3 regions of the Nonomuraea sp. NPDC005983 genome follow, and region 2 is predicted to be linked to each of the others. Evidence: riboswitches for the same ligand, from Rfam matches in the RefSeq annotation. Region 2 holds a riboswitch; each other region holds the start of a gene.
What was found. Region 2 has a riboswitch for cyclic di-AMP ahead of ABZ297_RS31240 (hypothetical protein). Riboswitches for the same ligand answer to the same signal wherever they lie in the genome.
Positions count from the first base shown of each region.

Region 1: it holds a riboswitch for cyclic di-AMP, as region 2 does, so the genes downstream of both, ABZ297_RS34155 (hypothetical protein) here and ABZ297_RS31240 (hypothetical protein) in region 2, are expected to answer to the same signal.
Region 3: it holds a riboswitch for cyclic di-AMP, as region 2 does, so the genes downstream of both, ABZ297_RS32170 (C40 family peptidase) here and ABZ297_RS31240 (hypothetical protein) in region 2, are expected to answer to the same signal.

Region 1 covers NZ_JBEXUP010000106.1:17,888-28,329, reverse strand. Annotated here, with positions in the region: gene ABZ297_RS34175 (HAD family phosphatase) at 1-18, opposite strand, end outside; gene ABZ297_RS34170 (TrpB-like pyridoxal phosphate-dependent enzyme) at 119-1,429, shown strand; gene ABZ297_RS34165 (DeoR/GlpR family DNA-binding transcription regulator) at 1,658-2,437, shown strand; gene galT (galactose-1-phosphate uridylyltransferase) at 2,434-3,504, shown strand; cyclic di-AMP (ydaO/yuaA leader) riboswitch at 3,571-3,709, shown strand; gene ABZ297_RS34155 (hypothetical protein) at 3,715-4,659, shown strand; gene ABZ297_RS34150 (iron-containing alcohol dehydrogenase family protein) at 4,889-5,923, opposite strand; gene ABZ297_RS34145 (VOC family protein) at 6,250-6,705, shown strand; gene ABZ297_RS34140 (hypothetical protein) at 6,702-6,842, opposite strand; gene ABZ297_RS34135 (DUF2716 domain-containing protein) at 6,926-7,378, shown strand; gene ABZ297_RS34130 (hypothetical protein) at 7,536-8,111, shown strand; gene ABZ297_RS34125 (hypothetical protein) at 8,404-8,877, opposite strand; gene ABZ297_RS34120 (zinc-binding dehydrogenase) at 9,093-10,022, opposite strand; gene ABZ297_RS34115 (TetR family transcriptional regulator) at 10,100-10,442, shown strand, end outside.
Region 2 covers NZ_JBEXUP010000089.1:2,466-12,907, reverse strand. Annotated here, with positions in the region: gene ABZ297_RS31290 (GntR family transcriptional regulator) at 1-189, opposite strand, end outside; gene ABZ297_RS31285 (ASCH domain-containing protein) at 349-720, shown strand; gene ABZ297_RS31280 (DUF885 domain-containing protein) at 773-2,341, opposite strand; gene ABZ297_RS31275 (DUF4032 domain-containing protein) at 2,364-3,590, shown strand; gene ABZ297_RS31270 (NAD(P)-dependent oxidoreductase) at 3,594-4,196, opposite strand; gene ABZ297_RS31265 (helix-turn-helix domain-containing protein) at 4,251-4,601, shown strand; gene ABZ297_RS31260 (roadblock/LC7 domain-containing protein) at 4,749-5,123, shown strand; gene ABZ297_RS31255 (hypothetical protein) at 5,127-5,918, shown strand; gene ABZ297_RS31250 (roadblock/LC7 domain-containing protein) at 5,948-6,367, shown strand; gene ABZ297_RS31245 (hypothetical protein) at 6,364-6,735, shown strand; gene ABZ297_RS31240 (hypothetical protein) at 6,872-7,723, opposite strand; cyclic di-AMP (ydaO/yuaA leader) riboswitch at 7,907-8,044, opposite strand; gene ABZ297_RS31235 (DUF5302 domain-containing protein) at 8,220-8,420, opposite strand; gene ABZ297_RS31230 (MDR family MFS transporter) at 8,468-9,877, opposite strand; gene ABZ297_RS31225 (PadR family transcriptional regulator) at 9,963-10,442, shown strand, end outside.
Region 3 covers NZ_JBEXUP010000094.1:18,683-29,124, reverse strand. Annotated here, with positions in the region: gene ABZ297_RS32190 (NYN domain-containing protein) at 1-534, shown strand, start outside; gene ABZ297_RS32185 (C40 family peptidase) at 619-1,587, shown strand; gene ABZ297_RS32180 (cytochrome P450) at 1,604-2,812, opposite strand; gene ABZ297_RS32175 (helix-turn-helix domain-containing protein) at 3,073-3,861, shown strand; cyclic di-AMP (ydaO/yuaA leader) riboswitch at 4,123-4,283, shown strand; gene ABZ297_RS32170 (C40 family peptidase) at 4,336-4,857, shown strand; gene ABZ297_RS32165 (hypothetical protein) at 5,089-5,904, shown strand; gene ABZ297_RS32160 (M48 family metallopeptidase) at 5,915-7,378, shown strand; gene ABZ297_RS32155 (glycosyltransferase family 4 protein) at 7,375-8,460, shown strand; gene ABZ297_RS32150 (carbohydrate ABC transporter permease) at 8,499-9,416, opposite strand; gene ABZ297_RS32145 (sugar ABC transporter permease) at 9,413-10,285, opposite strand; gene ABZ297_RS32140 (ABC transporter substrate-binding protein) at 10,285-10,442, opposite strand, start outside.

The DNA.
Region 1 (10,442 bases), on a different contig from region 2:
TATTGACTGTGAAGACATTTCACCAACATAGCGTCCGACATACCACGCGTCTAGACCGCATCGGCGACGCCGCCAGACGGTACTGGAACCCCGCCGGTTACAGGCGCAGACTGAGACGATGACCCCGAGTAACTGGTACAACGTCGTTCCCGACCTGCCCGCCCCGCCACCACCCCCGCTGCACCCCGGCACCCGGCAGCCGGTGGGGCCGGACGACCTCGCCCCGCTCTTCCCCATGGAGCTGATCAGGCAGGAGGTGAGCGGCGAGCGGTTCGTCCCGATCCCCCAGGAGGTGCTGGACGTCTACCGGCTGTGGCGGCCGACCCCGCTCATCCGGGCGCACCGGCTGGAGCGGTCGCTCGGCACGCCCGCCCGGATCTACTACAAGTACGAGGGCGTCTCCCCTGCCGGGTCCCACAAGGCGAACACGGCCGTTCCGCAGGCCTACTACAACGCCCGCGAGGGCGTGCGCAGGCTCACCACCGAGACCGGCGCCGGGCAGTGGGGCAGCGCGCTCGCGTTCGCGTGCGCACAGTTCGGCCTGGAGTGCGAGGTCTGGATGGTGCGCGCCTCCTACGATCAGAAGCCCTATCGGCGCTCGCTCATGCAGGTGTACGGCGCGACGGTGCACGCCAGCCCCTCGCCGCTGACCAGCGCGGGCAGCAAGGCGCTGGCCGACGCCCCCGGCTCTCCTGGCAGCCTGGGCATCGCCATCAGCGAGGCGGTGGAGGTGGCCGCGTCAGGGGCCGACGTGCGTTACGCGCTCGGCTCGGTGCTGAACCACGTGCTCCTGCACCAGACCGTGATCGGCGAGGAGGCGCTGGAGCAGCTGGACGAGACGCCGGACGTGATCATCGGCTGCACCGGGGGAGGCTCCAACTTCGCCGGGCTGGCGCTCCCGTTCCTGCGGGAGAAGCTGGCCGGAAAGATCAACCCGACGTTCCGCGCCGTCGAGCCGGCCGCCTGCCCGTCGTTCACCCGCGGCGTCTACGCCTACGACTTCGGCGACACGGCGGGCTTCACGCCGCTGCTGAAGATGCACACCCTGGGCCACCGCTTCGTGCCGGACCCGATCCACGCGGGCGGCCTGCGCTACCACGGGATGTCGCCGCTGCTGTCGCACATGTACGAGCTGGGCCTGTTCGACGCGGTCGCCAAGTCGCAGAGCGAGTGCTTCGAGGCGGGCGTGCGCTTCGCCCGCGCCGAAGGCATCGTCCCGGCTCCCGAGCCGACGCACGCGCTGGCGGAGACCATCGCGGAGGCGCTGCGCTGCAAGGAGGCCGGCGAGGAGAAGGTGATCCTCACCGCGCTCTGCGGCCATGGCCACTTCGACCTGGCCGCGTACGACCGCTACCTGTCAGGGTCGATGCAGGATCACACGCTGCCGCAGTCACGCCTGGACGAGGCCCTCAGCGACCTGCCGGGCTAGACGACGCCGCGTCAGCGGGCAGTGGGGCGCTTTCCGTGGTTGGCCTTCTTCTTCTTGCGGTCCTTGCCCTTGCGAGCTCGTCTGGCCATGGGCTCACCTCCGTGATCGGCGCGTGCTTCGCTTCCAACGTCTCGCGCCTCGGGCCGCCGCACAAGCCATGCGGCTACCTAACATTCCCCAACAAACCCGTGTCATAATTTGGTGGAATCTGTTGGAAGGAGCGACGGCGTGCTCGCACAGCAGCGGCAGCAGACGATTCTGGAGCGCGTGCGCAGCAGCGGCGGCGTCCGGGTGGCCGATCTCGTGCGCGAGCTCGGCGTCTCCGACATGACGATCCGCCGCGACCTGGAGGTGCTCGCCGAGCGCGGCCTGCTGGAGAAGGTGCACGGCGGCGCCACGGCGCTCGGCCCCGGCTCGACCGAGGAGCCGGGTTTCACCGCCAAGTCCGCCCGCCAGCAGCAGGAGAAGGAGGGCATCGCGCGCCAGGCCGCCCAGCTCGTCAGGCCCGGCACCGCGGTGGCCCTGTCGGCGGGCACCACCACCTGGGCGCTGGCCCGCCACCTCATCGGCGTGCCGGACCTCACGGTCATCACCAACTCGATCCCGGTAGCCGAGGTCTTCCACCGCAACCCGCGCGCCGACCGCACGGTCGTGCTGACGGGTGGCGTCCGCACTCCGTCCGACGCGCTCGTCGGCCCGGTCGCGGTGGCCGCGATCCGCCGCCTGCACGTCGACACGCTCTTCCTCGGAGTGCACGGGATGAGCGTCCGCGCCGGGTTCACCACGCCGAACCTGCTGGAGTCCGAGACCGACAGAGAGCTGGTGGCCGCGGCGCACCGGCTGGTCGTCCCCGCCGACCACACGAAGTGGAACACCGTCGGCATCAGCACGATCGCCGAGCTGACCGAGGCCGACGTGGTCATCAGCGACGCCGGGCTGTCCGAGGACGCACGCTTGGAGCTGGCCGAACGGGCCGGAGAACTGATCATCGCGGAGGGCTCGCAGTGAAGCGCACCATCACCCATCTGGCCGACGGCCGAGAGCTGATCTACTTCGACCGGCGCGACGACGCCGACAGGAGCGCGATCGACCGGCGGCCGCTCGACCCCAGGCCGGTGGCGTCCGAGCTCCGTTACGACCCGCTGACCGAGGAGTGGATCGCGATCGCGGGGCACCGGCAGACGCGCACCTTCCTGCCTCCCGCCGACGAGTGCCCGCTGTGCCCGTCGACTGACACGCGGGCCTCGGAGATCCCGGCGCACGACTACGACGTGGTGGTGTTCGAGAACCGCTTCCCCTCTTTTTCCGGAAATTTCGGCACTTACGGTGAGGTGGGTGGACTGAGCGGGGTGCGGCCGGGAGCGGGACGGTGCGAGGTCGTGTGCTTCACGTCCGATCACTCCTCGTCGTTCTCCCGCCTCTCCGACTCCCAGGTCGAGCTGGTCATGGAGGCGTGGGCCGACCGGACCGCCGAGCTGTCGGCCATCGACGGCGTGGAGCAGGTGTTCTGCTTCGAGAACCGGGGCGAGGAGATCGGCATCACACTCCCCCACCCGCATGGCCAGATCTACGCCTACCCGTACGTGACCCCGCGTACCAAGCTCCAGCTCGCGGCCGCCTCCCGCCACTCGGGCGGCAACCTGTTCGCCGACGTGCTGGCCGCCGAGCAGGCGGAGCGGACCCGCGTGGTCGCCTCGAACGAGCTGTGGACCGCGTTCGTGCCCGCCGCCGCCCGCTGGCCGTTCGAGGTGCACGTGTATCCGCACCGGCAGGTGCCCGACCTGGCGGCGCTGTCGGAGGAGGAGCGGGCCGCGTTCGCACCGCTGTACACCTCGGTCCTGCGGGCGCTGGACGGGCTGTTCGGCGTGGCGATGCCGTACATCTCGGCCTGGCACCAGGCGCCGGTGCGGCAGCAGCGCGAGCTGGCCTACCTGCACCTGGAGCTGTTCAGCATCAGGCGCGCGCCCGGCAAGCTGAAGTACCTGGCGGGCTCGGAGTCGGCCATGGGGGCGTTCGTCAACGACGTGCTGCCAGAGGAGGCGGCACGCATGCTTCGATCACAGGTAGATCACTAATTGATCTCCGATTGAGTTCACATGACCTTGGTTTTACTACTAACATCCCTTTTGCACCGGCCGTAACAGCCGTTGCCGCCTAATCCCGGGCGTGTTGCCCGGGAGCCGGGGACCCACCGCAACCGGGGTGAATCCACTTCGGTGGTAGGGACATCACTCCTGCCCGAACCCGTCAGCTAACCCGGCCGGCAGAGGGAGAGGAACACGTACGTGGCGGCTGCGTCCCCCGCGAGTCTGGCCATCGCTCTCGTCACCGCCGCCTCCGCGGCCTTCAGCCCGGCCGTCGCCACGGCCGCGCCCAAACCCACGGAGGCGCAGCTACGCGCCGAACTCAAGAAGCTCAACGCGAAAGTCGACAAGCTCATCGAGAGCTACAACCTCAAGCGCGTCGAGCTGGCCAAGGCGCGACAGGACGCGGAAGCGGCCGGGAAATGGCTCGCCACCGCCGATCAGATTCTGGCCACGGCCCAGAGGCGGGTTTCCGAGCTCATCCAGCTGCGCTACCAGAACGGCGATCCGTCCTTCCTGCTGCCCACCGACGGCGCCGCCGCCGCCGTCCTCGAACAACTCACCAGCGAGCAGCAGGCCATCGTGCGGAGCGTCGCCAGCGCCCGCGACGAGAAGAAGCGCGCCTCCGACGAGGCGGCAGCGCTCGAGTCCAAGATCCGCACGGACACGGCGGACGTCGCCAAGCAGCGCGACGGCGCCCAGGACGTCATCAAGGACATTCAGAAGAAGCTCACGGAACTCGTCCCGACCGGACCGGGCCGACGCTCCGACGGCAGCTGGGCACCCGAGCTGCCCTCCGGGTCCGACAACATCACCGCCCGCATGCGGGTCATCCGCGGGCTGATCGAGAAGAACTTCGCGCTGCCGTTCGAGGTGGGCTGTTTCAGGGCGGGATCGAGCGGCGAGCACCCCCTCGGCCGGGCCTGTGACTTCATGATGAGCACCGGCGGCACCATGCCGAGCAGCGCCAACAACGCCCTGGGCGACCGCATCGCCGCCTGGGCCCTGCAGAACAAGGCCAAGCTCGGCGTGAAGTACGTCATCTGGAAGCAGCGCATCAACCAGGGCTCGGGCTGGGAAGCCATGTCGGACCGCGGCAGCATCACCGAGAACCACTACGACCACGTGCACATCTCGATGTACTGAACGTAGGGGATATGGCATCTGGTGATGTATCCACGAGTTGAGATGGCCTTTGTGCTGGCAGTAGCCGTGCGATTGAGGCTTCAGGTTGCTGGCGTTGTCATGTCGCCTGTGGTGCGCTGAGCTGCTTTTCTTCTTGTTCTCCGGACACCCGCCATGGCCAGGCAGGGGCTGTTTCGCTTCATAGCGAGCGGCTGTCGCATCGCCCTACCGGCGGTCCCTTGTGCGGGAGTTAGCCCGCGACTGTCTTGACGTAGGCGTCCACATGGTCGGCAAGCTGGGACTCGGATAGGTCAAGGTGCTCGAGGATGGTGTACCTGCCCGGACGGGTTCGTGGCGCGTACGCCACGGCCTTGGCGAAGTCGGTGTCTGACAGGCCGAGATCGCCGGGAGTACGCGGGAGGTCGTGCCGTTTCAGGCAAGCGGAGATCAGCTGGACCTTGTCTTCGTCCTGACGTAGGTAGGTGCAGAACAGGGCACCGACTCCGGCGAGTTCTCCGTGACTGGCCGTGCCGGGGTAGAGCTGGTTGATGGCATGCATGATCTCGTGGTCGCCGCCGCTGGCAGGTCGGCTCGACCCGGCCACCGCCATTGCCATCCCGGACAGGATCAGCGACTCGGCCAGCACGGTGAGGAACTCGTCGTCTCGGGCCTGGCCTGGCTGGTGCAGGACGACCAGTGCCGCTGATCTGGCCATCGACACCGCTAGCCCGTCGATGTGCTCGCCGGCCTCGGCGGCGGCCAGTTCCCAGTCGGCCACTGCGGACAGGTCGCTGATCGCATCGCCGATCCCGGCCGTGGAAAGTGCCGCCGGGGCGGACCGGACGCGGTCGAGATCCACCAGGACGGCCGTCGGCATCACGACGCCGTAGGAGCCCGTGCCCGACTCATGTCGCAGGGTGCTGACCGGCGAGGCGATGCCGTCGTGTCCCAGGCTGGTGGTTACCGCCACCATCGGGATGCCTGCCATGTGCGCGGCGAACTTGGCCACGTCGATGGTCTTGCCACCGCCGATGCCGGCGATGACTTCGAACTGGCCGGCCCGCAGTCGCTGTCCCAGCTCAACGGCGGCGGTGAGCGTACCGTCGGGAATGCGTAGGACCTCGGCCCCATCGATTCGCAGTTCCTCGCAGATGTCGTCACCCTGGCTGGGACCGACGGCGACGGCCACTCTGCCTTGCCGGGCGATCTGCAGGTCAGCCAGCAGCGTGCCGAGGCTGGCGACCGCGCCGGCTCGGACGTCGACGAACAGGGGTGCGGCGAGCATGCGAGCCAATAGCGGCATGGTTGTCCTTGTCCTCAGATGAATCTTGACGTCTACAACCGGGATGAGCTGATCGAACCCGTGAGGCTAGCAGTATCCAGCGATCTTCGTGTTCGGGACGTCAACAGCCGCAATCCGCGCTGCAGCAAACGGCCGCCTTTATATCCGGAAGGAGTCGTTTGCACTGCTAGCTGCGCTACGCAGGCAACCGCTCGACGAGAGCGTGCCTACTTCACCTAGAGGGCCTGTTGCGAAAGTGGATCTTTAGCGGGGTGGTCTGGGCAAGGGCCGTGGCCGATTTTGTCAGACCTGTCTGGAATCCTCCGGGTATGGAGATGACGCTGCAACTGGTGATCGACTGTGCTGATCCGCAGAGGCTGGTGAGCTTCTGGGCCGAGGCTCTGGGTTATGTTCCCGAACCCCCACCGGGCGGGCATTCCACATGGCGGGAGTATTGGGCGGGCATGGGGGTGCCCGAGGAGGAGTTGACCGGCGATGCCGGGGAGGCGCCGGAGTCGATCATCGACCCTGCGGGACAGGGGCCGCGGGTGTGGTTTCAGCAGGTCCCAGAGCCGAAGGTCACCAAGAACCGGGTGCACCTCGACTTGAAGGTGGGCGGAGGGCGTGAGGTCCCGTTGGCGGTCCGCACTCAGCGGGTCACCGCCATGGTGGAACGGCTCACCAAGTCCGGTGCCACCGTGCTGCGGATCACGGATGAGCCGGAGATGGAGCACTACGCCGTCGTTCTGCAGGACCCCGAGGGCAACGAATTCTGCGTCGTTTAGGACCCGTTGGGCGGTGCTGGTAACAGCCACTCGTTGATGACCGCGACCAGCACCGTCGCCTCGTAACGGACGGCGAGCTTGTCACAGCGGGTCGCCACGGCGCGGTGCCGCTTCAGGCGGTTGATCCCGCATTCCACGGCATGGCACTCACGGTGGTCGGTCTTGTCGTACTTCGGCGGCCCGCCCCCACGCCGCTCTCGCCTGCGACGACCTGGCGGAATTGATCCGCCGGCAGCGGGAGCTTTTCGCCGCACGTTGTGAGCTGATCGAGTGGAAGGTCTTCTCTCACGACTCACCACTGCTCGGCGAATCGCTGCGAGCCGCAGGTTTCGTTTCGGCGATCATCGAGCGCGGACTACGCGCCGGCGCTCGGCCCGGTGATCGCCTCTACCGCCTCAAGTGGTACATCAGCGGCTCTCGCATCGACCCGACCCGCGTCGGCGGGCCAGGGCAGCCACGCTGGGCAAGTTACGCCTGTCTCGTCGATGAACACGTCATCCAAGTCACCGAAGACCTCCGAATGGGCACGTTCGGCAACTGGCGGGAAGCCTCCTTGTGCGTCTTCGGCGACGAACTCCTCGCGCACGTGGACGAGGAACTCACCGAGCTTCTCGGCACCGTCCTACGACGCGGCGGGCGCCCGGTCGGCAACGTCTGGAGCTTCGGTCCCTGACAATGAGTGCCTTGCGCGTCTCTGCCCGCTGGTTAGGCCGGAACCTGCACGAAACCGGCTCGAAGTAGGGATCCAGGGCGAGTTTCGGGCGAACTTGTCCGACGTTCCTTGCGTCAGAATGGTCATGAACTCATGCGCCGAGCACAAGAGCAGCCCGATGGCCCGCCGACTCCGTGCCTGGGCTGGGACCGTCGCCATCTCGACATCACTGGCGCCGATCCTCGTCATGGGCACCGCCACGGCGGACAGTGCGGCGGCTCCAGCCACGGCCGCCGCCTTCGAAGAGACCGACCAGGCGACGAACCGCTTCGACGGGATCGACTGGCCGGCCGTGGTGGAGCGGGCGCTGCACTGCCCCAAGCCACGGCCGAACGACACCTGGTATGTCGTGCGCGCCCGCGTCGCCGCTGTAGGCGACCTCACTCGTGACGGACGGCCCGAGACCGTGGTCGTTTCGTCTTGCCCGAGCCCTACGTCGGGCAATCCGGTAGTTTCCTTCGTTTACGACGGCGCCTCCAAACGCTCAGCCCCCCGCCTGATCGGCGCGTTGGGCAAGAACCGCTACTTCAAGTCCCAGAACGTCAGCATCCAGCAAGGACAGGTACACCTAAGCGGCCGGGTGGTCAGCGACCAGGCTCCCAACTGCTGCCCCGATCTGATCGTCCGCCAGACCTACAAGTGGAACGGCACGAAGTTTCTCAGGACGTCCGAGAAACTGACCCGCACCTCATGAGCACCAGCCCACCGGCCCTGCTCAGACACCGGTCCGGAGGCGCCGGCCGAGCGTGCCCACGGCAGAGCGCCACTCCGCTCCCCTGCGCTCTGATCAGCGCCGGCCGCATCCCGCGGACCTGTCTCTGACACACCTTGCGGGTCACGCACCGACAAGGCGATCGCGGACGGCTCGGACATCTTGCGCGCGGTAGTCAGCGGCGATGTCGTCGGGTCTGACCCGGCCACGGTGAGCAGCAGCATGCGCGGTCGCGGCCGAGGCCGTAGTGGATGCGGACGCAGGCCGTCGGCGGTCAAGGGCCGAGAGCTGCCAGGTCGACGTGTCGAAGGCGTTCGGGATCGGCGATCATCTCGATGATGGCGATCTTGTCGTGTTTGAAAGTGAGGCCGAGCGCCCCGATGAGGCGTCCTTGCGGGACGATCGCGAGACCCACGGCTCCGTTCACCAGCGCGGGCTGTACGAACCGGGCACCCCGCGAGAAGGTGAGCGCGTGGGCGCCTACAGCCCGCGCACCTCGCATCAGTCCCGCACCGCCAGGAGGGAGTTGGGCGCTGCCGTCTCGGAGGAGCACCTCGGGGTCGAGTACGGCGAGGAGCCCGTCGAAGTCACCTTCTCGCAGCGCGGCGAGGAATGCCTGGACGACCTGTCGTTGGCGGCCGATATCAACCTGCCGGGGCGGGGTCGCGCCTCGGACCCGTCTGCGGGCGCGGCTGGTGAGCTGACGGGTAGCGGCCTCGAAGCGCGCTGCCAGCCCGGCCTCGTCCATCGGTCACATCCTTTCGCCCCGGGGGTTCATAGCGATGAACCGGCACCCCGCTCGGATGTGACAAGGAGCATCTCATGGAGCCGATTTCGGGCATCGCCCGGCGCACCGGCGTTAGATACCGGGAGCCCGCGGGTCAACAGCCCAATGATGCGGTCCCCTGACTCGAGCCCCGACACCAGATCCCTTTGTCAGCGGGCTCTGGGACGGCTGGGCCGTCAGGCCAGGTCGAGTACCGCCTTGCCGTGCAGGCGACGCCCGAGAAGGGCGCTCACCGCCTCGGGCGCGTCGTCCCAGCCGCCGCGCCAGGTGATCTCGGGGCTCAGCACTCCGTCTGCGACCTGCTGGGCCAGCCAGGTAAGGTCCCGGTCCAGCCTGTCGCAGAACAGCAGCATGAACGTGACGATCGAACGATCATCACGGCCTGGCCCGCTGAACATGGCACCGAACGGGAAGCTCTCGCCCTCACCCGTGGAGTGGCCGACGGCCACCAGCGTGCCGCCCTCACCGAGCTGGTCGAACGCCTCCACGAGTTGCGGGCCGCCCACCATGTCGAGCACACCGTCCAGCCCGCCGCCGGCCTGCGCGGGACCGGACACCACCTCGTGAGCGCCAAGAGCGCGCAACGCCTCGCCGTGCTTGCCGGGGTCACCGGTGGAGGCGATCACGTGTGCGCCGCCGAGTCTGGCGAGTTGGACAGCGTAACGGCCGGCGCCTCCAGTGGCGCCGGTTACGAGGATCCTCCGCCCCAGGATGGGCCCGATCCGGTGGAGCGTGCGCAGCGCGGTGCCGCCCGCGACCGGGATGGTGCTGATCGCGCCCGGCTCCGCGTGCTCGGGCGCGACGCCGATCCAGTCGGTGCGTACGGCTCGGATCTCGGCCCAGCCCCCGCGCTCGTCGAGGGTCACGACGGGAGTGCCCACGGCCGGCCCTGACCCGTCCGCCGCCGACTGGACGACGACCCCGGCGGCGTCCCAGCCGAGCACCGCGCCCTCCTCGGCCGTCTCGATGCCGTGCTTGACCTCGCCGTAGTTGAGCGAGGTGGCCGTGACCCGGACCAGCGCCTGGTTCGGGGCGGGCACCGGCTCGGGTACCTCCCCCACCCGCAGGCCACCGGGGACGGAACGATCAACGATCAGGGCGCGCATGGCGATCCTCTCAGAAATGTGCCACTCAGAGGCATAAGCATATGGGAGGCATCTGCGTTCCGGGTACACTAAGGGCGATGACTGCCGACCTGTCCTCCGCCTCCACGCCGGAGAAACCCTCGCTGCGGGAGCGTAAGAAGCTCAAGACCAGGGCAGCGCTGGTCGACACCGCCCTCGAACTCTTCACTCAGCGCGGCTTCGACGGGGTGACCCTCGACGAGTTGTGCGAAGCCGTCGAGGTCTCCAAGCGCACCTTCTTTCGGAATTTCGCCAGCAAGGAGCAGGTCGCCTTCACTCCGCTGGAGACGCTGTGGAACGGCCTGCGGGACGACGTCGAGCACCTGTCGTTCGGCCGCGCACCCGTGCTGGAGGTGCTGCAGGAGGCGTTGCTCGCCGCGCTCGCGCGCATGGACGACGGTG
Region 2 (10,442 bases):
GTGCTCGAGCTCCCGGTAGGCCTTGAGGACGGTGTTGGGATTGATCGCCAGTTGCGCCACGACCTCCTTGACGGTCGGCAGCTGGTCACCCTCGCGCAGCAGGCCGAGCCGTAGCGCATGCCGTACTTGCTGGACCAGCTGCAGGTACGGCGAGACGCCGGACTTCGCAGCCAGATGGAACTCGATCACCGGTTACTCCATACATCTAGTGTCCTAGTACTTTAGATACTTGCATGTATGGGGCCGGTTAAGAAAGGAGCCCGCTGACGCACGCCGCGCCCGGCGGAGAGCTGTGTCACCGTGGAGGGGGTTATCGCCGCCGTTCCTGGCCGTCCGCCGGAGGGGATCATGACCACACGGCCCACCACCAGCACGGGCGTGCGCGCCCGTGAGATGAACCTCTACCGTCGCTACTTCGATCTCGCCGCCTCGGGGCGGAAGACCATCGAGGTCCGCGTCCAGTACCCCGGCCTGCGCGACCTCAGGGCCGGCGAGCACATCCGGTTCGTGTGCGGCCGCGACGACGCCCTCACCCGGGTCACGCGCGTCGCCCGTTACACCTCGTTCGAGGAGATGCTCGACATCGAAGGGCCGCAGCGGGTCAATCCCGACAGCCCACGCGAACAGCAGCTCGCCGATATCCGCCGTATCTACGGACCCGAGAAGGAGGCTCTGGGCGTCCTGGCCATCGAGATCGAGCTGCTCGCCCCGGTCTCCTGACTGGGCGGCGTCCGAGCCAAGGTGTCGCCGGCCCGCTCGCCGCCCGGGGACGTCACGACAGGGCGGCCTGTTCGGCGAGGCCGAGGGGGAGGCCGCCTGAGCCGGCGATCCGGTCGTGGAAGTCGCGGAGCGAGCCCGGGAAGGACTCCCTGATCCGGTCGATCTCGATGGCGCCCGTCAGGTACGACGGCGCCTGCGTGGGCCAGGCGCAGTAGCGGTTGACCTCGCCCTGGGCGGTGCCGGGCGACAGCGACGCCTTGGTGGACATGAACGTCTCGGCCTCCTCGATCGTCATGTCCTCGCAGTGCAGCGCGGTGTCGACGACGATGCGGGCGGCGCGGAAGACGCGGCAGTCGAGGTGCGCCAGCTCGGTGGCGGGCGTGTCGAAGTAGCCCTGTTCGTGCAGCACCTTCTCGACGTACAGCGCCCAGCCCTCGGTGAAGTACGGGGTGCGGAACACGTTCCTGACGGTCCTGGTGTTGGAGGCCATGTGCGACAGGTGCCAGTGGTGTCCCGGGTACGCCTCGTGGACGGCGATCGACGGCATCTGCGCCCGCGAGTTGGTCCGCAGCCGCTGCCGTACCTGCTCGTCGGTGAAGCCGTCGGGCGTGTAGGGGACGAAGAACACGCCGGTGCGCGAGCTGCTGAGCGGCGGCGGCGCCAGGTAGTGCGCCACCGACAGGATGGGCCTGGTGTACTCGGCGGACGGCAGCACCAGGCACTCCTCCCCTTCGGGGAAGGTCACCAGGTCGCGGGAGCGGACGAAGTCGCGCGCCCGGAGGGTCTCCGCCTCGTACTCGGCCCGCATGTCCTCCAGGGTCGGCGGGTGGTCGTCCATGAGGGACTCCATCGCGGCCCGCCAGTCCTCGGTGCCGTTGACGCGCAGCGCGACCTCGCGCATCCGCGCGTCGATGGCGGCCCAGGCGTCGAGGCCCTTCTGGTGCAGCTCGGCGGCGCCGTAGCCGAGCAGCTCGCGCTCGCGCAGCAGGGTGGAGTAGAGCCGCTCCCCCATCCGCCAGGTGCCGCCGCACTCGAAGGTCTCCAGGAAGGTGACCAGCTCGTCGAACGCCTCGGCGGCGGGCTCCGCGGCCTCCGCGAGCCTGGCGCGCAGGGTCTCGTCCGCGACCATCGAGGGGACGGTGCCGGTGAGGAACTGCCGTCCGGTACGGGCCTGCCCGAGCCCGCGCCGTACCAGCAGCGGCGCGGCGAGGTCAGGGTCGAGGTTGGCGCGCAGGGCGGCCAGCACGCCCGGCACCTCGGCCAGCCGGGCGATGGCCGCGGTCACCAGGTCGGGCTCGGGTTTGAGCCGGTGCTGGAACGGCGTGAACAGGGAGCTGAAGACGGGCCCCAGGTAGGCGGACGGGTCGCGCCGCCACTCGGGCCAGGACGCGACCGCGATCGAGCCTCTGAGCTGGGAGAGGACGAGGTCTCTGTCGATGGCGTCGTCGAGGGTGGGCGTTTCGAGCTTCGACAGCCGCTCGAGCCACTGGACCTCGTCACGCTCGCGGGCGGCCCAGCCCGCGGCGGTGAAGTCGCCGAGCGTGTGGTCGTAGCCGTCGGCTCCCAGGATGCTGGCGAGGACAGGACGGCCAGAAAAGTACCATTTGAGAAACTCGTCCACGGTCGCACAATATCCTGATCAGATGCCTCTCCAGATGACCGGCGCGCTCGGCGACCCTGACCTGATCCGCCTGCCCTGGGAGCTCCCGCTCGCCGACTGGCCGCAGCACCACCTGGTGGACCTGCCCCGCGGCATCTCCCGGCACGTGGTGCGGTTCGCCAGACTCTCGGGCAAGGTCTACGCCATCAAGGAGATCAGCGAACGGTACGCCAAGCGGGAGTACCAGCTGCTGTGGGACCTGGCCAGGCTCGACGCCCCCGCGGTGGAGCCCGTCGCCTACGTGACCGGACGCGATGAGGGCCTGGACGCCGCGCTGATCACCCGGCACCTGCAGTTCTCGCTGCCGTACCGGGCGGTCATGTCGGGCACGCTGCGGCCCGACACGCTGACCCGGCTGCTCGACGCGCTGGCCGTGCTGCTCGTGCGGCTGCACCTGAACGGGTTCTACTGGGGCGACTGCTCGCTGTCGAACACGCTGTTCCGCAGGGACGCGGGCGCGTTCGCCGCCTACCTGGTGGACGCGGAGACCGGCGAGATGCACCCGATGATCAGCGAAGGCCAGCGGCTGGCCGACATCGACACCGCGCACACCAACATCTTCGGCGAGATGCTCGACCTGGAGGCGGGCGAGCTGCTGCACCCGTCCATCGACCCGATGGAGACGGCCGAGGACGTCGTCGCCCGCTACCACCGCCTGTGGAACGAGATCACCCAGGACGAGGTCATCGAAGAGGTCGACTGGCACAAGGTGGAGCAGCGGATCCGCAGGCTGAACCTGCTCGGCTTCGACGTGGCCGAGATGATGGTGCGGCGCAAGGTCGGCACCGGCCGGCTGATCGTCCGGCCGAAGGTGGTCGACGCGGGCCACCACCAGCGGCGGCTGCTCAGGCTGACCGGCCTGGACGTGGAGGAGAACCAGGCGCGGCGGCTGCTGAACGACCTCGACGGCTTCCGGGTCGCCAAGGGGCTGCGCCACGAGGACGAGGCGATCGTGGCGCACCGCTGGCTGGCCGAGGCGTTCCAGCCGACGGTGGCGACGATCCCGGTGGAGCTGCGCGGCAAGCTGGAGCCCGCGCAGCTGTTCCACGAGATCCTGGACCACCGCTGGTTCCTGTCGGAGGCGGCCGGGGCCGACGTGGGGCTGGCCACGGCGGCGAAGTCGTACGTCGACAACGTGTTGGTGTTCAAGCCCGACGAGCGGGCGCTGCTGCCCGACGAGCCCGGCGCGCCCGAGCAGGACCTCCTGTGACCCTCAGTAGGCGACCGTGATGCGCTTGCGCGGGTGCGCGCCGTTCTCCACCTCGTCGGCGATGGCCACCGCGAAGTCCTCGGCGCTGATGTAGCTGCGCCCCCGGGCGTCGGTGAGGAGCTGGTCGCCGCCGATGCGGTAGACGCCGGTGCGCTCGCCGGGGCCGATCTCGGCGGCCGGGCTGACGTAGGTCCAGTCGACGTCGTCGACCTCGCGGTAGAGCTTGAGGACCTCCCGCGCGGCGAGCGACTCCTTCTTGTACATCTCAGGGAAGTCGGGCGTGTCGACCAGGTCGAGGCCGGGCGCCACCTGCAGGCTGCCCGCGCCGCCCACGACGATCAGGCGCCTGACCCCGGCCTTGCGCACGCCGTCGATGAGGGCGCGGTTGGCGGCGAGGAAGGGCGGCGCCGGCTCCGTGCCGTCGCGGGGCGGGGCGATCGCGGAGATCACCACGTCGTAGCCCCTGGCCAGGGTGGCGGTGTCGGCCACGTCGCCCTTGTCGGGGCCCGACCTGCTGAGGGCGGTCACGTCGTTGCCACGGTTGCGCAGCTCGGTCACGATGCGCTGGCCGACCATGCCGGTCGCGCCGAACAGAAGGATCTTCATGCGTCCAAGAGTATCCATCGGATACTGGTTACTTCACCGTGCTATAAGTACCTAATGCATACTGGTGACGTCTTTGATCCGAATTGCCCAGCACGGCTGGTCCTGGACCGCATCGGCGACAAATGGTCGGTGCTGGTGCTGCTCGCCCTCATCGACGGGCCGACGCGCTTCACCGTGCTGCGCGGCCGGATGGGCGGGGTCACGCCCAAGGTACTGACGCAGACGCTGCGCGCCATGGAGCAGGACGGGCTGCTGACCCGCGAGGTCTTCGCCGAGGTGCCGCCGCGGGTCGAGTACGAGCTCACCGCTCTCGGCCGCTCACTGCACGAGCCGGTCTCGGTGGTGGCCAGATGGGCCGAGGAGAACGTGAGCGAAATTCTCCGTTGTCGCGAGAAGTCCGCGTAAACCGCGACTTTTCTCCACCACGGTGGTGCATCTCTCCACCGAGGCGGATAAAGCTTCAACTTCGTACCAGCCCCGCCGAAGACGCCCGATTCGATCATGCCGGTTGTCCCTACGCTGTCCCAGTCCCCAAGACGGCGAGGAGGCCCCGTGCTCGGACTCGACAGCTGCCTGGCCGAGGTCATGGCCATTCCAGGGGCGCTGGACGCCATGCTGGTGGACCAGACGAGCGGCATGGCCGTGGCCAGCAGCAACCCTCCCGGCGTGGACGCGGAAGGCTCCGCCGCCGCCCTGACGGAGGCGCTGCGCGCGACCACCGACGGCCTGACCCGCTCCTGCCCCGGCGAGGCGGTCCGCGTCGACGACATGCTCGTCACCACGGACCGGGGCCACCACCTGCTCAGGCTGCTGGACACGGCCTTCGAGGGGCCGCTGGTCGTCTACGTCCGGCTGGACCTGGAGCGGTCGAACCTGGCCCTGGCCCGCTACCGCCTGCGGGCCATCTCCAGCCAGTTGCTGGCGTGAGCCATGGCCCAGCTCGACACCCTCCTGGCCGGCCTGGCCCGCGAGCGCTCCACGGGCGCGCTGCGGGTGGGCAGAAGCGGCACGATCTTCCTCTCCGACGGGCGCGTGACGTACATGGAGTGCGCCCAGACGCCGGGCGTCGAGCGCCTGCTCTCGGCCAGGGGCCGCGTCCCGGAGGCGGAGCTGCGCAGGCTCCAGGCCGACGGCGGCTGCGCGCGCCTGCTGGAGGAGGGCCCCGTCACGCAGGGCGAGCTGCAGTACTGCGTGCTCGGCGCGGTCCTGGACGCGGCGTTCTTCCTGCTGCCGGTCAGCGGGACCCGGCCCAAGTTCCGCCCCGGCGAGCAGCACTGGCTGGGCGGCCAGTGGTACTTCGACGTCACCGGCCTGGTGCGGGAGTGCGCCAGGCGCCGCGCCCAGCTCGCGCAGATCTGGCCGTCCGCCGACCTGGACGCCGCCCCGATACGCCCGTCGCCGGGGCTGCCGGGACAGGGCGTGACGCTCAGCCGGGTGCAGTGGGAGATCATCGTCCAGGCCGACCGGGTGGCGACCCCGCTCGACCTGGCCAAGCGGCTCGGCAGGTCCGGCTACTCCGTCCTGCTGGCCGTGCGCAAGCTGGCCGCGGCGGGCCTGCTCGTCCAGGACGCGCCCGCCCTGCCGCGAAGGGCGCGGCGCGAGCGCATACCGCCGCCCGCGCCCAGAACCGGTGCCGGCGCCGTCGGCCCCGCGGTCACGGCGGACCCGACGGACCTGGCGCTGCTGATGCGCCTGAAGAAGGCGCTGGAGGAGCTGTCGTGAGGTTTCCCTCACGCAGGAGGAGGCCATCGGTGGAGCTGCGCGACGAGGTACTGAAGGAAATGGCGCTCCTGCGCGAGCGCGCCGCGGACGTCAGCGGCAGCGTCGCCTGCACCGTCGACGGGCTGCCCATCGCCTGTGACCTGCCCAGCAGCGGCCCCGGAATCGGCACGGGAAACGGCACGGGGGACGGCGGGGCGCAGACGGCCGCGCTGTCGGCGGCGCTCCTGGCGATGAGCAAACGCATGATCGCGGGTACGGGCAGGGGCGCCTTGGAGGAGACGCTCATCTCCGGCACCGCCGGCTACGCGGCCTGCTACGCGGCGGGCCCCACCATCGTCCTCACAGTCCTGGCGGGCCCCGGCGCCAATCTCGGCCTGCTCCGGCTGGAGGGGCGCAGGACGGCGGCCGGTCTGGCCGCCATCGCAGCACGCGAACGGAGGAAGACATGACGAGCATGGATATCTCGCTCAAGGAGATGATGACGATCGACGGCTCGATCGGAGCGGCGATCGTCGACCACGGCAGCGGCATGGCGCTGGGCGCGCTCGGCGGCTCCAAGGACCTGGACCTCCAGGTGGCCGCCGCGGGCAACACCGAGGTGGTCAAGGCCAAGCTGCGCACGATGGACTCGCTGGGGCTCAAGGACACCATCGAGGACATCCTGATCACGCTCGGCTCCCAGTACCACATCATCCGCCCGATCAGCGGGCGCGGCGGCAAGGGCCTGTTCCTCTACCTGGCTCTCGACCGCGCCCGCGCCAACCTGGCCCTGGCCCGCCACCAGCTTCGCGCCATCGAGGAGAAGCTGGAGGTCTAAAAGGCTCGACGGCTTGCGCCCGGAGCGGGAGGGCGCAAGCCGTCGTCAGGTGTGTCCGCGATCCCCTGATCCGCGGGCCACTTGAGGGTGGGGTCCCGATGAGCCCGCGGTCCCCGTGGCCGCGGGCTCCCGAGGGTCAGCGTCGGATGAGCCTGCGGATCCGGTCGCGGCCCATCATCAGGCCGCCACCGACCAGGGCCAGGCCACCGGCCACGACCGCGCCGGTCATGCCGCTCGACGCGCCCGAGGCGGGCTCGCTCTCGGCAGAGGCCTGCGGGTGCCTGTCGGCCACGTCGGACACCTTGGCCACGTCGGCCGCGTCGGACACGTCGGCCGCGTCGGCCACCGTGCCGCCGGCCTCGGTCTTGGGCTCGGCAACCGCGGGCGCGACCGGGACGGGCGCGTTCTTGTCGACCGTGTCCTTCTTGACGAGGATGGTCGGCGGCTTGGCCGGGTGACTGTCCACGCGGGACCAGGCGCCACTCGAGTACGCCACCGGGTAGTTCTTCTTGCCGGGGCCGGAACCCCACTTGGTGATGACGTACTTGATCTTGATGTGGCCCTCGCCACCGACGCCGTCCACGCCCAGCGTGCTGCTGTTGAACGTGCCGCCGGTCAGGTAGGCGAACGTCTTGGCGTCCAGGTCGAGCATGACACCGCTGTTGGAGGGGACGCCGGGGCCGCGGTCGCCGACGAAGAACGGCGCCTTCTTGTCCTTGTAGATGACGTAGCCCTCGGTCATCAGCGGCCAGCTCGGGCTGGCGACGAGACCCTTCTGCATGGGCTTGCCGCTGGCGGGCAGGCCGGTGTCTCCGGCGCGGCCGGAGGAGTCGTCCCAGAAGTAGGACGCGGTGGTGCCGCCCCTGAGCAGGGGCTGCTTGTCGTAGGGGGTGTCGGCGTGTGCGGGGGATCCGGCGCCGATGGCCACCGCACCGAACGCGGCGGCGGCGATTGCGGCAAACGAGCGCATGCCAAGACGTACAGACATGAAGTCAAAGAGTCCTTTGTGTGGGTACGGGGAAGCGGCGCTCCCAAGGACGTAGCCGGGCGGGTATGCCGAAACGGTCGCTACGCGGAGCGCTGGAAGTTCAGGGGAAGGGGGGCCGCTCTCAGTCGGCGGCCGGTGACACTACGCGGGCTGGGGGTACGACGCGGTGAACCATCACGTTGGTTGTCCTCTCCATCTCGCCTACCGGGTTAGCTGACGGGTTCGGGCGTGGAGATGCCCTACCGACGCACTTGTCGGATTCACCCCAAAGAGATGGGTCCCCGGCTCCCGCAGGGCTGCGGGATTCGACGCCAGCCAGCTGCCTCTTCCTTGTGAAGGGCCAGGTCACTGGCTGATAACACCAGGACTGTACCCAACAAATCGGACAAGGGCAAAGGTAACACCATAAAACGGGCGAAGATCTACCTTCTAGGACATAGCAGGCAAAAGAAAAGGAGGGCACGGCCCATGCCGTACCCTCCGGAACAGTCCGGTCTCAGCCGCCGCTCTTCCGCCTGAACGAACGCTTGCTCGAAGCCGGCCCGTGGGCCCCGTGAATCTTGGAAGGGTCGGCGCCCCTGCCACCCGCGCCCGAGCCGGCCTGCTGGCTGCGCTTACGCTCCAGCGCCTCGCGGAACTTGCGCTTCAACTCGTCCTCGGGGGTTTCGTTGACTTCCGGCTCCGATGTTTCCGCCATGAGGACCTCCTGGTGTTTGGGACACACACAGCTTCGCACGGCGCGGCTCACGCCGCGAAACCGGCCTCCACCCGCTCTTCACGGACGACGGGCCGCAGCCGCTTGCCCGGCATGGCCACCAACGCGGCCAGCGCCACCAGCGCCCCCGCCACCCCCAGCGACGGGATGACCACCGAGGCGGCCGAGGCGTGCGCGGCGGCCAGCCCGTGCAGCGGCGCCTCGGTCGAGATGACCGAGGTGTAGGCGGTGCCGGCCAGCGCCAGCGCGACCGAGCCGCCGATCTGGCGGAAGAACGTCAGGTTGGCCGAGGCCGTGCCGAGGTACCGGGGCGGCACCGACTGCTGCGCGGCCACCGTCAGCCCCGACAGCATCGGCCCCATACCGAGACCGATGAGCACCATCCACCCCGCCAGCAGCCAGCCGGGCGTGTCGAGGGTCAGGTTCAGGCAAAGCAGCGTGCCCGCCACCATCAGGAACGGCGCGGCCACGAGCCAGGGCTTGTAGACGCGGGTCCTGGTCATCAGCGCCCCCATGACGATGCTGCCGACCACCATCGCCAGGGTCAGCGGGTAGATCCGCAGCCCCGACTGGGTCGCGCTGAGCCCGAGCGCCTCCTGGAAGTACCTGGGCAGGAAGACGACCCCGGCGAACATGCAGAACGCGGTGCAGAACGAGGTCACGTTGACCAGCGTGTAGGTGCGGTTGCCGAACAGGTTCATCGGCATGATCGGCGCCACCGCCCGCCGCTCGACCACCACGAACACCACCAGCAGCAGCGCCGCCAGCGCGATCGGCGCCACCACGGCCGCGCTCGTCCACGTGTTGCCGTCCAGCCCCTTCTCGGTCAGGCCGACGAGTAGCGCGCCGATCGCCACGCTGAAGACGGCGATCCCCAGGTAGTCGGGGCGCTCGCCGCCCGTTCCCCGGAGGTACGGCAGGCGCAGCACCACGATCGCGATCAGCACCAGCCCGAGCGGCACGTTCACGTAGAACGACCACCGCCAGCTCGCGTGGTCGGTGAACAGCCCGCCGAGGTACGGCCCCGCGAGATAGCTGAGCGCCATCACCCCGCCGAGGGCGCCCTGCACCCGCGCCCCCCTCTCTGGCGGGAACAGCTCCATCACCAGCGCGAGCGACAGCGGCATCAACGCGCCCGCGCCGAGCCCCTGCAGCGCGCGGAAGGCGATGAGCTGGGGCATGTCCTGGGCGAGACCGCACAGGGCGGAGCCCGCGACGAAGACGGCCAGCCCGACGAGCAGCAGCGGCTTCCTGCCGTACTGGTCCGACAGCCTGCCGTACAGCGGGACGGTGATCGTCGAGGTCAGCAGGTACGCGGTCACGACCCAGGTGTAGAGGGCGGTGCCGCCCAACTCGGTCACGATGCGCGGCAGGGCGGTGCCGACGATCGTCTGGTCGAGCATCGCCAGGAACATGCCGCCGATCACGGCTACCAGCAACAGGGTTCTCGATCTCGTGTCATTATTCACAGGTGAAGCTTGATATGTAAGCTCTTACATGTCAAGCCATGGGTATGCTGAGCACATGTCCCTACGGATCGCGCTGCTCGGGCTCCTCGAAGCGAAAGGCCCGGCCAGCGGCTACGACCTGGCCAAGTCCTTCGAGCATTCGGTCAACCACGTCTGGCAGGCCGGGCACACGCAGATCTACCCGGAGCTGGTCAAGATGGCGGCTGACGGGCTCGTCGCGGTGGAGTCCGAAGGGGCGCGCGGCCGGAAGATCTACGCGATCACCGCCGACGGGGCCCGGCAACTGCGCGACTGGCTGGTCGAGCACCAGCCGAGCGGCACGATCCGCAGCGAGACCGCGCTCCAGGCGTTCCTGCTCCCCCTGCTCGACGGGGACGACGCCGTGCAGGTGGTCGAGCGCCTCAGGGCGTTCTTCGCGTCCCGGCTGGCGGACCTGGAGTGCAAGCCGCACGAGGGTCCGGGGTTCGGCAGGTACGCGCTCAAGCTCGGCCTCGCGCAGAGCCGCGCCAGCCTCGCCTGGGCCGACGAAACCCTC
Region 3 (10,442 bases), on a different contig from region 2:
GGGCTGCGCAGGGAACTGGCGCTGCCCACCACGATCAGCAGGCCCGCCGACTCGGTCGCCGCGGTGGCTCCGGGCACGCCGGGCGTGCGCGGGGTGCCCGCCCGCGCCCTGGCGGACGACGATCCGCAGCTCCTCGACCAGCTCCTCGCGCTGCCACAGGTCCACCTGATCATCGACGGCTACAACGTGACCAAGACCGGTTACGGCACGCTCACGCTCGCCGACCAGCGCAACCGGCTGATGACCGGCCTGGGCGGGCTCGTCGCGCAGACCAGGGTCGAGCTGACCGTGGTCTTCGACGGCGCCGAGCTGAACGCGCCCGTCCAGGTGGTGGCGCCGCGCGGCGTGCGGGTGCTGTTCAGCGCGCCCGACGAGATCGCCGACGACCTCATCCGCCAGCTCGTACGCGCCGAGCCGCTGGGCCGGGCCATCGCCGTCGTGTCGTCGGACCGGGAGGTGGCGGAGTCGGTGCGGCGCATGGGAGCCAGACCGGTTCCGTCAGGTCTGCTGCTGCGCCGCCTCGGTAGGGCCTAGATTACAAATCTGCAGAACGGGTGAGACCTTACCGGCCACTTCTGTACTATTTCGCCCCAGATCTGATCTCTGGGAGGCGACGCTGTGAGGTTTGGCCGGGTGCCGATGGCCGCGGGTCTAGTGGCCGGGCTGATGCTTTCACCAACGGGTGAGGCGCTGGCTGAGCCGAGACCGACCCTGCGGCAAGCCCAGGCGAAGCTCGACAAGCTGAACGACCAGGCCGACAAGGTCGTCGACCGGTACAACACGGCGAACGAGAAGTACAAGGACGCCAAGAAGCTCTACGGCAAGCTGAACGACAGCTACAAGCGCAAGCTGGCGACCGTGGCGGACCTGCGCGCGCAGGTGGTCTCGATGGCGATCGACAACTACCAGCTGGGCAGCGACATGATGTCCTGGCCCTCCATGCTGGGAGCCGACAACCCGTCGGGCATGCTCAACGGGCTGGTGCTGGCCGGGCGGATCACGCAGGCCCGCGCCGAGACACTGGTGGCCTTCGACAGGGAGAACCGCAGCCTCAAGGTCGACCGCGACAACGCGCAGACCGCTCTGTCGGCCGCCGACGACAAGCGCGACGCGGTCGAGAAGGAACGCAGCGAGATCCTCGCCCTCATCAAGCAGCAGAAGAAGCTGCTCAAGAAGCTCGGCGCCTACCGGACCGGCGACCCGAACAGCACCGGTCTGAAGTACACGGGCCCCGCCTCGGGCAACGCCGCCGCAGTCCTCCGCTTCGCCTACGCCCAGATCGGCAAGCCGTACGTCTTCGGCGCCACCGGGCCCGGCGGCTGGGACTGCTCCGGCCTCACCCAGGCGGCGTGGCGGGCCGCGGGCGTCTCCCTCCCGCGCACCACCTGGCAGCAGTGGGCCTGGGGCGCCGCCCGCAAGGTCTCCGTGAACGACCTCCAGCCCGGCGACCTGATCTTCAGCAACGGCCTCGGCCACGTCGGCATCTACGCGGGCAACGGCAAGATGGTCCACGCCCCCCAGACCGGTGACGTGGTCAAGATCTCTCCGCTGACGGGCCGCAGCCTGGTGGGCGCGATCCGTCCGTAGCCGGCCCGTTCGAGGGTCAGGCCGCGTCCCAGGTGACCGGGAGCCGATGCACGCCGTAGATGTCCGAGGTGGTGCGCAGCGGCACGTCCTCGGGCGGGACGGCCAGGCGCAGCGTCGGGAACCGGGTGACCAGGGCGGGGAAGGCGACCCGCATCTGGACGCGGGCCAGTTGCTGGCCGAGGCACTGGTGGACGCCGTGGCCGAAGGACACGTGCCCGGTGGCCTGCCGGCGCAGATCGAGGGTGTCGGGGTCGGCGAACCTGGCTGGGTCGCGGTTGGCGGCCTGGATGGAGATGGTGACGGTCTCACCGGCCCTGATCAGGTGGCCGTCCAGCTCGACGTCGTCCACCGCCGTCCGCACGCCGGTGTGGGGGATGCTCAGGTAGCGCAGCAGCTCCTCGACGGCCTGGTCGGTGCGGCCGGGATCGGCGCGCAGGGCGGCGAGCTGGCCCGGGTGGCTCAGCAGGGCGAAGGTGCCCAGCGCGAGCATGTTGGCGGTGGTGTCGAGGCCGGCGCCCAGCAGCAGGGCGCCGATGTTGGTGAGCTCCTCGTCGGTGAGGTCGCTCGTGGTCAGGTCGCTGAGCAGGTCGTCGGTGGGCTGGGCGCGCTTGGCCGACACCAGCCGGCGCAGGTACCCCTGCAGGGCGGTGATGGCGGCGTACTGCTCCTCCGGTGCGGCGTCGTGGTCGTTCAGGGCCGCCGTGTGACGCTGGAACATCTCGTGGTCGGCGTAGGGGACGCCGAGCAGCTCGCAGATCATCAGTGCGGGGATGGGCTGCGCGTACGCCTCCACCAGGTCCACTGGCGGCCCGTGCCGTTCCATGGCGTCCAGGTGCTCGGCGGTGATCTGCTCGACGCGCGAGGTGAGCCGGCGCATCCGGCGGACGGTGAACGTGCCGGTGAGCAGGCTCCGGTAGCGAGTGTGCTCGGGCGGGTCCATCCCGATGAACATCCCGGGCGGAGCCGGCGGGAACTGCCCCGCGGAGGCCGCTCCGGGCACCGGGGAGCGCATGAGGTCATGCCTTGAGCTGAAGCGGGTGTCGGCCGTCACGGCGCGGGCCAGGGTATGGCTGGTCACCAGCCAGCCCACGTGCCCGTCGGGGTAGGTCATCCGGCTCAGCGGCCGCTGCTCACGCAGCCGCGCCAGCTCCTCGGGGGGATCGAACGGGCGGCCCGCGGGACGCGTCACGGGCAGCCCCGCCAGGACGGGGAGGGATTCGGTCATCTCTGCTCCTTCTGGACGAGCGAGCTTCGGCATCGAGATAGTACGCGTTCAACTGTCAGCAAAAGCTACGTTGCATTCAATGCATTTGTCAATCGCTGATCTGACGATTTCCCTGTTTAACCAGCTGAATGAGGTAGAGAATTGCAATGGATTTGGGAGTGAATGCAACGTCCAGCCGTCCTCTGTTGCAATGGAGTGCATGCGAACGCAATACTGGCGCCCGGTGTGTCGAGCGGAAGAGCAACGGGAGGCGAGCGCGGATGCCGGGAGGCAGGCTGACCTACGAGGATCGCCAGAGCGTCGCCGCAGGCCTCGCCGAAGGGCTCGGGTACGCCGAGATCGCCAGGCGCCTCGGGCGGCCGACGTCCACGATCAGCCGGGAGGTGGCGCGCAACGGCGGCCCTGGCGGCTACCGGGCCGACCGGGCGCACCAGGCGACCGAGGGGCGCGCCCGCCGGCGCAGGTCGGCCCCGTCGCCGCCACCGCAGGCCGCCACCGGCGGATACGGGCGCGACCCGGAAGCGGTGCGCGAGCTCGAGGAGGGGCTCACGGCGCTGCTGGTCCAGAACGGGGTCCCGCGGATGACGGCCAGGGTGCTCACCTGCCTGTACACCACCGACTCCGGCGGCCTCACCGCCGCCGAACTGGTCCAGCGGCTGCGGGTCAGCCCGGCGTCGATCTCCATGGCCGTCGGCTACCTCGAGGAGCAGGCGCTGATCAGGCGCGAACGCGACCCCCGTCGGCGGCGCGAGCGGTACGTCATCGACGACGACGTCTGGTACCGGGCCTTTCTGGCGAGCGCCCGGAGGAACGTCATGCTGGCCGACGCCGCCCGGAAGGGGGCCGAGGTCCTCGGCGCCGCCACACCCGCGGGAGCCCGGCTGGAGGACATGGGCCGGTTCCTCGGCTACCTCGGCGACGACATGGTCCAGACGGCCGAGCGCTGGTGGCAGGTCCTCGTGGCGCACCGGACGGCGGGCCGCCGGTACGGCGGGACGGGTGACCCGCGCCACGTGACGGATGTGACAAGAGTTACAGATGGGACCTGACTCGAACCCGTGTCGTCAACTGTGAGAAGGGTCACATTTGAATAACGACAACCCGGCTTCCAGCAGCGATTAATCCCCTTACTGACACCTTTATCTGATCTTTACAGGCTGACTCGGGCTTTGCCAGCCCGTGAACTTTCGGCGTAGCTTCTGGCGTCGCGGTGCCAAGCCATGGCGCCGCGAACCGACATCGGTCCCCCCGATGTGGACGAGATAGTCATCCGCTGGCCCGCCGCCACCCCCACCGAGCACGACACCCGGCGGTGAGGCCTGCCGAATCCGTGCAGCCAGGAGGCACGGAGCCGGGGACCCAGCGATCCCGTTCCCCCGGGATCAGGGGTGAATCGGCGCGTAACGCGTCGTAGGGCGACTTCCAGGCCCGAATCCGTCAGCTAACCCGGTAGGCGTTCGTGGAAGATCCAAGGAGAAATCCTGTCTACCCACCCGCATAACCCCCGTCTGTCCCGTTTTGCCGTGAGTGGCGTTGCGCTCACGATGTCCGTGGCGGCTGGAGGGCTGATCCTCCATGCCCCGGCGGCGCAGGCGGCGACGACGAGCGAACGGGCCGGCACTTCCACGACCGCGGCGGCGAAGACCGTCGGGTCCGCGAAGACGGCCACGGTCTCTCGGCAGATGGCGAAGGCCCGCAAGGCCGTCGCCGTGGCCAAGGAGCAGGTCGGTGACCCCTACCGGTACGGCGGCACCGGGCCTGGCTCGTTCGACTGCTCCGGACTCGTCCAGTACGCCTGGAAGAAGGCCGGAGTGAAGATCCCGCGTGTGACGAACAGCCAGTTCGCGCGCATCAAGAAGAAGGTCTCCTGGAGGAGTCTCAAGCCGGGCGACCTGATGTTCTTCCGCGGGCTCGGACACGTCGGCATGTACGTCGGCCATGGCAAGATGATCCACTCGCCGAGGACCGGCGAATCGGTGCGTATCGACAAGCTCGGCGGCTGGCGCAAGGCGTCGTTCGTCGGCGCGGTACGTCCCGGCCTGTGACCGATCACGAAACGCCCCGCCCCTGCCAGGGGCGGGGCTTTCGGGTGCCGTCACCCGGCGGGCCGCGTTCCACGTGGCGGCCCGGGGCCTGGCGAGCGGTGCCCGGTTTCGCGGCCACGGCCGCACGGCCTTGGTGACCGGCGGGGCCTGCGTTCCCGGATCTGTGACCTTCGGTCTCCCGGCCGTCTCCGATGGGCCGGGCCGCTACCATCTGGCATGGTGTCCGTGCAGGTGAGCCGTCGAGCCGCGCTGGCGGGGCTGGCGCTCCTCGCGGCGGCCTCGGCCAGCGCGCCGCCGCGCGACGGCGGCCTGCCGCTCGCGCATGACGGGCTCCGCGATCTCTGGTCTGACGGAGCCCGGACCGTACGCGGCGCCCGATCGCTCGTCGTGGGGCATCGCGCCGATGTGAGGCTGCTCCGCGACCTGGCACGCAGGTCCGACGCGGCGGGGGAGCGGGTCTCCGCCGTCCTGGGCGGCCAGGTGCGCCCGCTCGTGCTCGTCCCCGACTCCATCGCCGACGGCGCCCGGCTGGCGGGGCTGACAGGGGTGGCCGGGCTCGACGGGCTGGCCGCCGTCGCCGACGACGGCCGGGTGATCGTGATGCCCACCGCGTTCGCCCGGCTCACCCCCATCGGCCGGGACGTCGTCCTCACCCACGAGCTGACACACGTCGCCGCAGGCACCGACCACCTGCCCATCTGGCTGTACGAGGGCTTCGCCGACTACGTGGGCTACCGCGACGCGGGCCTCGCCGTCCCGGTGGCCGCGGCCGAGCTGGCCGCCGAGGTCCGGGCCGGGCGGCTGCCGCGCGAGCTCCCCGGGCCCGCCGCGTTCGCGTCGCGTGAGCCCGGACGGCTGGCGCGCGCGTACCAGGAGGCGTGGCTGGCGTGTCGCTTCCTGGCCGGACGGTTCGGCGAGAGGACCCTGGTGAGGCTCTACCGTGATGCCCAGAGCCGCGGCGTCGACGCGGCTCTGGCGGCGCTCGGCCTCTCGGTCGAGACACTGACGGCACGGTGGCGCGACTACGTGCGGGACGAGCTGGCGTAAGGGGACGCAGATGGACGATCGTCAGGACATGAACGACATGCCCGACGCGGGCCCGCCCAGACCCGCCGCCCAAGGTCGGCAGGCCGCTTCAGCCGCCTCCGAACCGGGCGCGCCAGCCGACCCTGTCCCGGATCCCCCGGACGGCACCGAGTCCGGCGGCAGAGAGAGCAGCGGCAGAGGGAGCGGCGGGGGGCCGGGGGAGCCGGAGACGGAGGAGTGGCTGGACCGGCGGGCACGGCGGCAGGCCGGGGGCGCGTTGATGCTGCTCGGGGCCGCCATCCTGGCGGTGGCGGCGTTCAGCACACCCTGGCAGGTGCTGCCGCCCGGGGCGCCGGACGTCCCGCCCGACCCCGTGCGAGACTTCACCGCCGCGCAGATCGCCAGGGCCGACGCCTTCGACGCCGCCACCGCCATCCCCGGCTACCTTTCGCTGGCGCTCGCCGTCGTCTTCGCGGGCCTGCTCGTCGTCACCCCGTTCGGGGCCAGGGTGCTCGGCTGGCTGCGCGGCCCCTGGTGGCTGCGGGTGATCGAGGGCGTGCTGGTGCTGACCGCGATCAAGGAGGCCCTGCGGTGGCCGCTCGGCATGTGGTTCGAGACGCGGCTGCGCGCCTTCGGCCTGTCGACGCAGGACTGGGCCGGCTGGACGGCCGACAGGTTGAAGAACCTCGCCGTCAACGTGGTGCTGCTGTCGATCATGCTGGTGGTGCTGATCGCGCTGGCCCGCAGGTTCAGGCGGTGGTGGCTGCCGGCCGCCGTCGGCGCGTTCCTGTTCACGGTGGCCGCCTCGTTCGTCTACCCGGTGGTGTTCGAGCCGCTGTTCAACGACTTCCACGCCATGCCCGCCGGCCCCCTGAGGACGAACCTGCTCGCCATGGCCGAGCGCGACCACGTCCCGGTCGAGGACGTGCTGGTCGCCGACGCCTCCCGGCGCACGACCGCGCTCAACGCCTACGTGTCGGGCTTCGGCGCCACCCGCCGCATCGTCGTCTACGACACGCTGCTCAAGGCTCCCCAGCCCCAGGTGGAGCTGGTGGTGGCGCACGAACTCGGGCACGCCAAACGCGGCGACGTCCTGACCGGCACGCTGATCGGCGGGCTGGCCGCCGCGTTCGGCGCGGTCCTGCTGTACGTGGTGTTCGGCGCCGTACGCCGGCGCACCGGGGTCGTCTCGGTCGCCGACCCGCGGGCGGTGGGCGTCCTGATCGGCCTGATGGGCCTGGGCACCCTGCTGTCGGGCCCGGCCCAGAACGTCGTCAGCCGGCACATCGAGGCCCGAGCCGACGTGCACGCCCTCGACCTGACCCGCGACCCCGTCACCTTCGCCGCGATGCAGAAGCGGCTGGCCGTGACCAACATCTCGGACGTCTCTCCCAACCTCTTCGACTACGTGATGTACGCCTCGCACCCCACCGCTCCCGAGCGCATCGCCATCGCACGGTCCTGGGCACGGCTGAACGGCGTCGGCGAGCCGTGACCGGGGTGGTGTTCGTCACCAACGACTTCCCGCCCAGGCCCGGTGGCATCCAGTCGTTCGTGCACGGCCTGGCGCTGCGCACCCCCGGCGTGGCCGTCTACGCCCCTGCCTGGCGGGGGGCCGCCGAGTTCGACCGGCGCCAGCCGTACCGGATCGTCCGGCACCCCACCTCGCTCATGCTGCCCACGCCCGAGGTCGCGCGGACCGCGGCCAGGCTGGTCGCCGAGGAGGGCGCGCGGACGGTGGTGTTCGGCGCGGCGGCCCCCCTCGGCCTGCTCGCGCCGAAGCTGCGCGCGGCCGGGGCGCGGCGCGTGGTGATGCTGACCCACGGCCACGAGGCGTCGTGGGCGAGCGCCCCGCTGTTCCGCGCCGCGCTGCGCAGGATCGGCGAGCACGCGGACGTGGTCACCTACCTGGGCGACTACACCCGCACCCGGCTGGCCGCGGCGATCCCGCCCGGGAAGCTGGTACGGCTGGCGCCCGGCGTCGACACGGGTCAGTTCCATCCCGGCGCCGCCAGGGCCGAGCTGGGCCTGGACGGCAGGCCGGTCGTGGCGTGCGTGTCCAGGCTGGTGCCGCGCAAGGGCCAGGACCAGCTCATCAGGGCCTGGCCGCGGGTGCTGCGCGCGGTCCCCGGCGCGGTGCTGCTGATCGTGGGCGGCGGCCCGTACCGCAGGACGCTCGCCCGGCTCGCGCGGGGCCAGGAGTCGATCCGCTTCACCGGTACCGTCCCCGCGGCGAGCCTGCCGGGCTACTACGCCGCCGCCGACGTGTTCGCCATGCCGTGCCGCACCAGGCTGCGCGGCGTGGACGTCGAAGGGCTCGGGATCGTGTTCCTGGAGGCGTCCGCGACGGGCTTGCCGGTGGTGGCGGGGGCCTCGGGCGGCGCGCCCGAGGCCGTGCGGCAGGGCGAGACGGGCCTCGTGGTCGACGGCGCCGACGCGGACGAGATCGCCGCCGCCCTGATCGACCTGCTCCAGGACCCCGGCCGCGCCAGGAAGATGGGCGCGGCGGGCCGCGACTGGATCCACCGCGAGTGGACCTGGGACGAGGTCGCCGCCCGCTTCCGCGCCCTGCTCTGACCCGCGCAGCCCCCGCTCAGCCCCCGTTCAGCCCCCGTTCAGCCCTTCGTCGCGCCGAGCGTCAGCCCGGCGACGAACTGCTTGTGCAGCATCTGGAAGACGATCAGCGTCGGCAGCGCCACCAGCACGGACCCGGCCGCCAGCAGGTTGTAGTCGGTGAAGAACTGGCCACGCAGGTTGTTCAGCGCCGAGGTGACGGGCAGCTTGTCGCCCGACGACATCAGTACCAGCGCCCACAGGAAGTCGTTGTACATCCAGGTGAACTGCAGTGTGGACAGCGCCGCCAGCACCGGACGGCACAGCGGCAGCGTCAGCTGCCAGTACCGCCGCCACACGCCGGCCCCGTCCACCAGCGCCGCCTCGGTGATCTCCTCGGGGATCGTGCGCATGAAGTTGGCCATCACGAACACGCAGAACCCGAACTGGAAGGCCACGTGGATGAGGATCAACCCCAGGTAGGAGTCGTAGAGCGACTGCGAGTCCGACAGCCACGACGGCAGCGGGATCAGCGTGTACAGCGTGTAGAGCGGGGTGATCAGCGCCTGCGGCGGCAGCAGGTTGCCCGCGGTGAACATGATCAGCAGCACCTTGCGGCCGGGGATGCGCAGGCGGGCGATCGCGAACGCCGTGAACGAGGCGAGCATCAGGGTGACCAGCACGCCGGGCACCACGATGATCAGCGTGTTCAGGTAGTAGCGGGGCAGCTCCGCCTGGCTCCACGCCTGCCCGTAGTAGTCGAGCGTCAGGTGCTCGGGCAGCGAGAAGTAGCCGAGCCTGGCGGTCTCGTCGTACGGCCTGAGCGAGGCGTACACGGCCAGCGCGAGCGGTAGCAGCCAGCCCAGCGCCACCAGCGTGAGAAAGGCGTACAGCAGGACGCGCAGCGGGCGTACCGGGCGGCGCGGGGACTCGCGCCGCCGCTGGACGGGGTCGGTGGCGACGGGCGCGGTGAGCGTCATCGTTCCTCCCTGAAGAGCTGCGACAGGTACGTGACGATGAACCCGATCGAGATCACCAGCAGGATGACCGCGATCGCCGAGCCGAACCCGATCCTGCTCGCCTCGCCCACAATGTTCTCGGTGACCAGCACGGACAGCAGTTCCAGGCCGTTCCTGCCCTTGTTGATGGCGTAGACGATGTCGAACGCCCGCAGCGCCTCGATCACCGTGATGACCAGCACGATCACGTTGACCGGCCGCAGCGTCGGGAACACCACGCGGAAGAACGACTGGGCCTCGCTGGCCCCGTCGATGGCCGCCGCCTCCTTCAGCGCCGGGTCCACCGCCTTCAGCCCCGCCAGATAGATGATCATCACGTAGCCGACGTGCCGCCACGCGGCCGCGACCATGACCACCCAGATGTTGATCGACGGGTCGCCGAGCCAGTCGACGCTCAGCCCGGTCACCGCGTTCAGCACGCCGTAGTCGGAGGAGTACACGAGCTGCGCGATGAACCCCACCACGGCCAGCGACAGCACGACGGGCATGTACAGCGCGCTCTGGTACACCCGCGACAGCCGCAGCCGCCGGTCGAGCAGCACCGCGCAGAACAGCCCGAACGGGGTCGCGATCAGCCCGAGGAAGCCGAGCCAGAGCAGGTTGTTGCGGACCGCCGACCAGAACGGCGGGTACTCGCCGGCCAGGTCGGCGTAGTTCTGCCCGCCCACCCACCTGATCGGCCCGATGCCGTTCCAGTCGGTGCCGGACAGCGCGACAGAGGCCAGCGTGGGCCCCCAGATGAGGCCCACGTTGACGATGACGGCCACCCCCAGACCGATGACCAGGATGGTCACGTCGCGGCCGGAGTAGCGACGGGTCTTGACTGCCATCAGCGGAAGATGTTCGCCTTCTGCTTCTCGATGCTCGTCAGCAGCGAGTCGATCTCGGCGGGCTTGGCGACGAACGACTGCAGCGACGGGATCATCACCGTGGAGGCGAAGTCGGGCCGGGTGTCGCGGTCGAGGAACTGCGCGATGTGCGTGGCCT